DNA from 2 places in the Deinococcus malanensis genome. Region 1 is predicted to be linked to the other one. Evidence: riboswitches for the same ligand, from Rfam matches in the RefSeq annotation. Region 1 holds a riboswitch; the other holds the start of a gene.
The links. A riboswitch is a leader RNA that binds a small molecule or an ion and turns the genes downstream of it on or off. The one in region 1 is predicted to bind cyclic di-GMP.
Positions count from the first base shown of each region.

Region 1 (4,063 bases):
AATCTTGTATCCGGCCTCAACACTTCTGAGCGCCGAATCAATGTCTTCGGTGAGCATGGAGCCGTGCATCCGGATTTTGCGCAGCAACTTTGTCTTCCAGTAGCCGTTGCTGCCTCCAAAGATGCCGAAGCCATGCATTCGCGCGCGGCCGGGATGGCTGACCGCGTAGATGCTCTCAAATTCCACCGCAACCATCCGTGCCACCCAACTCTCCTCACCATTGCGAATCACGCAGTGGCCCTGCACCACGTCCCAGCCACTCGAAAGCCATCGCCATGCCCGGCGGAAACTGTCGGCGTCCGGCTGGTGATCCGCGTCAAACACGGCAGTGACCTCACCCGTGACGATCGCCAGGGCGGCATTGACGTTCTGGGCCTTGCTGGTACTGCCTTCCACACGGAATGGCACGAACCGTGGATCCCGCTCGGCCAGGGCCCGCAGGGCCGCTTCTACTGGCAGATCCCTGGGAGTGTTGTACGCCAGGATGACCTGTAAGCCGGCTGGGTAGTCGATTCGCAGAAACGCGTCGATGGTTTCCTCTACCGTCGCAGCCTCGTTCGGAAGGTAGGCGGCGATGATCGCGCTTGCCCTGGGGTAGGGGCTTTGCGGCTCTTCCGGAGGCTGCTGCGGGTTCAGGGCTAGAAAGCCTTCAAGCAGAATGAACGCCGCTGTGCCAAGCAGCGCGGTCGCCACAGCCAGGTACGCCCAGTCGGTCACATCAAGGCCAATCCGGGCCAGAAACGCATAGAGAAAAAACGGAATGACGACCAGCAGGACGTTGACCGCTATTACCTGGGCCGGCAGCCTCAACTTTTCGCGCAGCTGGGCATACCGTTTGGGTTTCGCTTCCCGGCGGGAGTGCACCTGTGGGTCGTACAGCACGGGCTGGAGGTCCAGGTGAGCCGCCGCGTAGCGGGCGGCGGTGTCGGCACGCCCGAGGAAGTTATCGGGATCCAGGCCGGGGCGGTACTGTGCCAGTCCGATGGAGGGCGTCAGCCTCAGCAGGTCTCCGTGGTACGAAAAGGAATGTTCCACCAGCCGCAGACTGGCTTCCCGTGCCCGGCTGAGCGCGGTTTCAGGTGTGGTGTTGGGAGCCAGTACATGAAAGTGGCCTTTCCGGTCGTGCGACAGCACAGTGAGCGGCCCGGCCAGTTCACGCAGCACCCGCATGGTCTGGTTGGCGATCACCGTGTCGAGCTGGGAACCAAAGCGCTGGCGGAGCACCGGCAGCTCTTCGAAGGCCAGTGAAGCGAGCATCAGAGGATCACCGGTCACGCGGGCCCGCTCCATCTCACGCAGCATAGGGGCGAGCATCGCCTGGACCGTCATGATGCCGGTTCGTCGGTCGCGGGCCAGGGTCCAGGCGGGCACCGGGGGGCGGGCCAGCTTGACCCGGATGCGCGCCATCAGTTCCGGCATGTTGAAGGGCCGGGAGACGAAATCGTCAGCGCCGGCATCCAGCGCGTGAATGACGTCCTGCATGCCTTCCTTGTTCATCACCAGGATGATGGGCACCGCCTCAACGGATGGATCCTGACGGACCCGCCGAGTGAACGCCACGCCATCAAGGTGTTGTGCGCAGGTTGTGACGATCAGGTCAGGCCGGTGGTCGCACAGCATCTCGAAGCCACGGTGCTCGTCGGCGGCTGAGTGCACTTCAAACGATTCGTCGCGCAGGGCCGCACACAGGGCCTCGCATTCATCGACGTCGGGTTCGACAACCAGAATTAAAGGGGGGGCCACTGTGGTGGAAACTGCCTGAGTCACGGTTCGCTCCGAAGATAGGGATCTGACGAGAAAATTAGATTAGCATTAAATGACTAATTATTCACAGATAATGACCTCTTTCGTGAAGTTTCACGCATTGGTGGAGTTGCTGCGAGAGAGAACTGTGTGAGCCGCTAATTAGACTTTGACCATCTCGGCCTGCCGAGAAACGATTCCTTCGACCGAACCGGCAAACCCGCTGCAAAGCGGGGACGCAAAGCCACGGGGCCCCCTGGGTCAGCCGAGCCACCGAAACGAGCCCCCATGAACCTGAAAACAAATCTGCTGTTTGCATCCATCGTTCTGGCCCTGACGGCCTGTTCACAGTCCCTTCCTCAAGTCCCGGCGTTGGGCGACCCGTTAGTTCAGGCAGCCCGCACAACGCAGACAACCCGCACGGCACAGATCTGGCTGACCACGCCCGACGGCCGTCAGAAAATCGCGGCCCAGCCCGGCGTCGCTTTCAAATCGGGGGTCACTCCTGTGTCCGGCGCGGTGACGGTGGACCCGAAGGTCACCTACCAGAGCATCAAAGGATTCGGTGCCGCACTGACCGAGTCAAGCGCCTACCTCATGACCGACAAAATGTCGGGCACCCAGCGCAGCGCCCTGCTCAGGCAGCTGTTCGATCCGGCCGGCGGCATCGGCCTGAGTTACGTCCGCATTCCGCTGGGGGCCAGTGACTTCGCGCGTTCGAGCTACACCTACCACGACCTTCCGGCGGGAGTGGTGGACGAATCGCTGACCAGCTTCAGTCTGGCCCGCGATGAACAGTACGTCCTGCCGCTGGCCCGCGACATCCGGGCCACCAGCCCGGAGGTCCGGTTTATGGGCACGCCCTGGAGCGCGCCCGCCTGGATGAAGGACACGGCTCACCTAAACGGCGGGCAACTCCTGCCTGAATGGCGGTCCGCCTATTCGAACTATCTGCTGCGGGCGGTCCAGGGTTACGCCCAGAGTGGCGTTCCTCTGGACATGCTGACCCTGCAGAATGAACCGCGCCATGAAACCGGCGGCTACCCCAGCATGCGCCTGGAACCGGCCGACGCGGCGGGACTGGTCAAACAGCTGGCTCCGGCACTGCAGAACGCGGGACTGCAGACAGGCCTTCTGGGCTGGGACCACAACTGGGACGATACGTCCTACCCGCTGGCGCTACTGGGCGATCAGGGTGCCCGCGACGCGCTGGCGGGAACGGCGTTTCACTGTTACGGCGGTGACGTCAGCGCCCAGTCGAAGATTCGCGACGCCTATCCCGACAAGGACGTGTACTTCACCGAGTGCAGCGGCGGTGGCTGGGCCACAAACTGGGGAAACAACCTCGCGTGGAACGTGCAGCACCTCGTGATCGGCGCCACCCGCAACTGGGCCAGGACCGTGCTGCTGTGGAATCTGGCGCTCGACCCTCAGGGTGGCCCGACCAACGGTGGGTGCAGCAACTGCCGTGGCGTGGTGACAGTGGATCCGGCTTCGGGCGGGGTCACCCTCAACGAGGAGTACTACGCGTTGGGTCACGCTGCCAGGTTCGTGCGGCCCGGTGCCGTGCGTATCGCGTCGGCAAGCTACGGCGCCGGCAACATCCAGACTGTGGCGTTCCGTAATCCCGACGGCACACGCGCCCTGATCGTCCTCAACGGGTCGTCCTCGAACCGCAAGGTGCAGGTGGTGGAAAACGGCGCAGGCTTTACCTACACCCTGCCCGCGGGAGCCGTAGCGACCATAACCTGGCCTGCCTCCTGAGGTGTGCCTGAAGAGGTCTGGCAGTCAGCGGACAGGTGCAGGGCAGGCATTCAAGAAGGCAGACTTCCCAACGTGAAACTGAAAAGTTCCGCCGGAGTCCGGCAGCCTGCCCTCCCGATTCGGAGACCAGGCAAGAGCGCGGGGCGAACCCCGGCCTGGGCTGGTCTCCTTTTGTAACCCACAGGCCCGGTCTCCCGCCAAGGAGACCGGGTTTGGGCGCTGGTGCTGCCCAGGGTTTTATACGACCCAGTGCCAGTCCTGCAGGTAAGTGGTGAAGTCGCGCAGCATGGCGGCGGGATCCTCCCGGGTGCTGGCGTCCAGGCTGGTCTGCCATGCACTGGTTTGCTCTGTGGTGAGCGCACTGAGTGGCGCCGCGCCGCCCAGAAAATCGTCCAGGTCTTCCAGCAGGGCTTCGTAGCGCGCCCGGAGCCAGGGCTGCTGGCGCGTGACCTCGTTCAAGAAGTCTTCTGCGGCATGCTCGAGCCGCACGGTGCGCCCCACGATCCAGGGGGCCCTGGAGGCCAGCGCGGTCATGCCTGCCTCCAGCCAGGGAAGC
Region 1 is NZ_BMPP01000028.1:9,293-13,355, forward strand. Features, by position in the region: gene IEY49_RS19560 (glycosyltransferase) at 1-1,767, opposite strand, end outside; cyclic di-GMP riboswitch class I at 1,947-2,021, shown strand; gene IEY49_RS19565 (glycoside hydrolase family 30 protein) at 2,032-3,507, shown strand; gene IEY49_RS19570 (hypothetical protein) at 3,745-4,041, opposite strand; gene IEY49_RS19575 (PhoX family protein) at 4,038-4,063, opposite strand, start outside.

Region 2 (4,063 bases), on a different contig from region 1:
GACGATCTGACGGGTGGCGTCGATCAGGGAACGGTAGCGGCGCTCACTGATCTGCGACGCCTCGTACCGCGCCGCATTGTCCAGGGCCAGAGCCGCACGTTCAGCCAGTGCCTGGGCCAGTTCCAGATCCTGGGGCCCATACGTGCGCTGGGGATGTGTCGTGGCGAGGGCCAGCACACCAACCGTCCGGCCGTTGGCGATCATCGGCACCTGGATCAGCGAATGCAGTCCCATCCGCTGAACCGCGCGCCGGCGCTGCTCATCCTTGATCTGGTTGATCAGGCCACCTGGAACCACCGGCATCAGCAGCGGGGCTCCAGTGCGCATGACCCACGCGGTCGAGCCGGGGGAGGAGGGATCCGACGGGTACTGAGCAGTGAACCAGCGCAGCAGTTCCACCATGCCCGGGTCGTGATGGGCCACGGCCACCGGAAAAGGCAGACCGTCATCATCGGCCAGAAAGACGGCGGCCCAGTCGGCGACGTGTCGGAGCGCAAGGGAAGCCAGCCGGTCCAGGGTTCCCTGCAGGTCCAGTGAAGCGGCAAGCGCGGCGCTGGCTTCCGCCAGCAAGGTGGCCCGCTCCCGCTCCTCATGCGCCGCGTTGTATCGGCGTGCCCGTTTCAGTGCACAGGAACACGCTTCTCGCACTTCCAGCAGATAGGACTGCTGCTCGTCCGTTATGGCCTGCTCATCGTGGAACGACAGGGTCAACGCGCATGTGACAACCTCCCCGTCCTCCAGGGGAAGCGCCGCAACGGCCCTCGTTCCAGGTTGGAACAGAGGCACAAACTCAGGGAAATCGCGGTCAAGTTGCTCAGCCGTGGCAAAGACGGGCCGCCGTGTTCGAAGAGCATGAACCACGGGATAGTACTCCTGCGCCGGGAAGTTTTCCCAGCTGAGTTTGACGGAGGGCTCGTAGCCCACAGCCCCGACCAGATAGAGTGTCTGATCGTCAACAGCCTCGACCAGCGCCCCACCGTAGGCCCCCATCAGAGGAACGACCTTCTGCAGGATGGTCCGCTTCACTTCGGTGGTGGCCAGAGCCTGAGCCAGGGCCTGTTCGACCGCCAGCAGGTCGTGGTCCCGATGACTGCGCGGGGTTCCGCCATGCTCCGTGTGTCCCTGACCAGTATCCCGCAGTATCACGGCGACCCCCTGGACCTCCTTGCCGGTGTCGTACACAGGCACAACACTGCAGGTCACGGGGTGAGCTTCTGGTGCGGTCACAGCCGCCAGATCACGTCTCGCAACTCCTGTGTCGAGCACTGCTCGACAGGCTTCAACCACAGCCGGGGACACCCCGGGCATCACCTCCACCAGGGGTTTCCCTGCGTCGTGGCTGGCTGGCCGGACAGTCAGCCGCCGGAACACGGCGTTGGTATGCACGATGGCCAGATGCTGGTCCAATACTGCCAGCCCAGCCGACGTCCCCTCCAGCAGGCTATCCAGGGTGGCGAAGCCGACGCTCAGCGCGTGGCCTTCATGGGCGGGGGGCACGCGGTGATTCTAAGGCATTCATCAGAAAGATGGTCTCTTCTTGATCGAGCTGAGCGAGTGGATTTTGCCGGGCAGGACGCAGACATGGAGCCGCCTAGAGGCGGTCTTCGAGGTGGTGTCGTTCGAGGCACTCCTTCAGGGTGTTGGGGATACGACGAAGTCCAAGTTCGACCCTCCAGGCTTGTGGAGAGGTCACGCTGGCCACTGTTGACCTCTGCCTGCGCTTTTAGGAGAACCGGGGCCGCGTGGCACTCCCGAACGTACCGTTCTTGGTCCTGCTCCGAACGGCGCGGTAACGCGACACAAAGGTAGCAAGGACAGCGGGCGCCTGAAGAGTTGCTGCGCACTTTAGCGAAGGTCATCACCGAGCGAAGCCGCAGCCACGCACGTCTGCCAAGAGTCGAACCGCGCCGGTTCCCGGGCGATGCCAGCGAAGATTACTTCATGGCCCACATTCACCACAGGAGCGGTGAGTCCACTGGCCATGAAAGACAGTGGGCTGATCTGAAACAGAGCATTGATAGAGGTACGGCAGCTATCGGTGCAGAGGGACAGGCCTGCCACGCTGAGCAGCATACTCACCGGGCCCACCACAGCCCTGTGCTGCAAAGAACACGCGCTGATATTTGAGGTGGTGCCACAACAAAAACAGGTCTCCCTGGCCAGCGGGGGCAGCCGGCTGTGCTGCAGCTGCAGAACTACCGATCAGAGCAGTACGAACCAACGGTTGTCTCCCAACCCAGGCGTACAGGGCCCTGTGCAGCGTCCAGCTTCGCGCTGGTAGGCAGATGAAGCGCCACCCACTTCGTCAGACCTGATGAGGGAGTCCGATCACGAGGCAGGATCCGCCACTGTTCAAGTCTTAATTTATGAGGAGCCATTCTCGATAAACATGGTAGTTCCGAGAGGCCTTAATGAATGAGTCGTTTTTAAGGTGATTTCAGTCGGATATGACCAGGAGTCAAAACTTCCTTGCGGACTTCCAGAACGGCATTTTCGTCTATGCCATATCTATCGGTTGTGCAAAATCTTTATATCGTCACAATTGATAAAAATGTTATTAAGCTTTGTGTAAGGAGTCTGTCATTAATTTCGACTTAATCTACCGGAGGTGATGAACCCCTCTGGTTCATCTCCCTTAACCGAAAAAGGCAAATCCGTCGCGAGGCGGTGGCGCAAAGCTTCCGGAACCCTAGTGGTTGGCCGAGTTACCGAAAGAAGGGAGAATTTCATGCGTACACGTATTGCTGTCAAAAATCTGGCCCTCACCACTGCCCTGGGCCTTATGCTGGCTGCCTGCTCGAGCACCACCACTCCGGAGTCCACCGTCGAAGAGACGGCTCCGGCACCTGTTGCATCGCAGCCGAATGTGGAGGTTCAGAACGTGGCCGGAAGCTGGCGCGATGATTTCAATACGCTGGACACCGCCCGCTGGTGGGTGTCGTCCAACACCTGGACCCCTTTCTGGGCACGTGACGGCCTGAGCGGTACCTGGGAACCCAGCAACGTCACTGTGAAAGACGGCTTCCTGGTGATGAAACTGGACGTCAGCAGCAGCCTGGTGGCCCGCGCTGCCGAGCTGGCCACCAACGCCAAACACGGCTACGGCACCTACGAGGCCCGGATGCGTGCCTCGAGCAGCAGCGCCGATCCATCGGTGGCAGGCACCGGCACCAGCGGCAACATCAGCGCGTTTTTCAACTTCGTCAATGACTCGGAAACCGAGATTGACCACGAGGTCGAAGGCCAGAACCCCACCACCGACTGGATGGGCGCTTGGCAGACCACCAGCCGTCACGACTACGGTACCGGCGGCACCGGCGAGAACCTGACGCAGGGCTTCCACACCTACCGCTGGGACTGGACGCCCACCAAGATCGACTTCTATATCGACGGCGTGCTCAAGCGCACCACCACCTCCGTGGTGCCCACCGCCGAAGCGCACCTGATGCTGAACCTGTGGCCCACCAACTCCACCGGCTGGGGCGGCAAGGCTACACCTGGCACCCAGTACATGCTTGTCGACTACGTCAGCTTTACGCCGGCCACCGCGACCAGCACGCCGACAACCGCCCCTGTCACCGCCCCAACGGACGACACTGCTGCAGGCGCCCTGGCGCTGACCAAGGTCGCATCCGTATCGGGAACACTCAGCTCGACCGATACGCAGGACTGGTACACCTTCACCAGCACCGATCTGGGCGGCCAGAGTACCGTTTCCCTGACCACAGGCTGGAACAGTGACCTGGAGATCTACGCAGCCGACGGCACGACCCTGCTGGGCAGCAGCCGAAAGGGCAAAGGCAGCACCGACAGCGTGACGCTGAACCTGGCGGCCGGCAAGCAGTACTACGCCCGCGTGGTCTGGTCGAGCCGCACCCCGAGCTACACCCTGAGTGCTTCCGGCGCCATTCGCTGAAGCGAGAGTCAGGGCTTGGACGGAGATCTACAGTTTCTAGATAAAGAATGTGCTGATGACGCGAGCAAGCGGGTGGTCTTGAAGACCACCCGCTTGCTTCGATTGCGCCCATGATGAGGAGCTTCATGCCCTGCCCATCGTTCTGCA
Region 2 is NZ_BMPP01000015.1:7,719-11,781, forward strand. Features, by position in the region: gene IEY49_RS15715 (PAS domain S-box protein) at 1-1,497, opposite strand, end outside; cyclic di-GMP riboswitch class I at 2,638-2,713, shown strand; gene IEY49_RS15720 (glycoside hydrolase family 16 protein) at 2,729-3,916, shown strand.
Region 2: linked by a shared signal. The riboswitch ahead of IEY49_RS15720 (glycoside hydrolase family 16 protein) and the one ahead of IEY49_RS19565 (glycoside hydrolase family 30 protein) in region 1 are both predicted to bind cyclic di-GMP.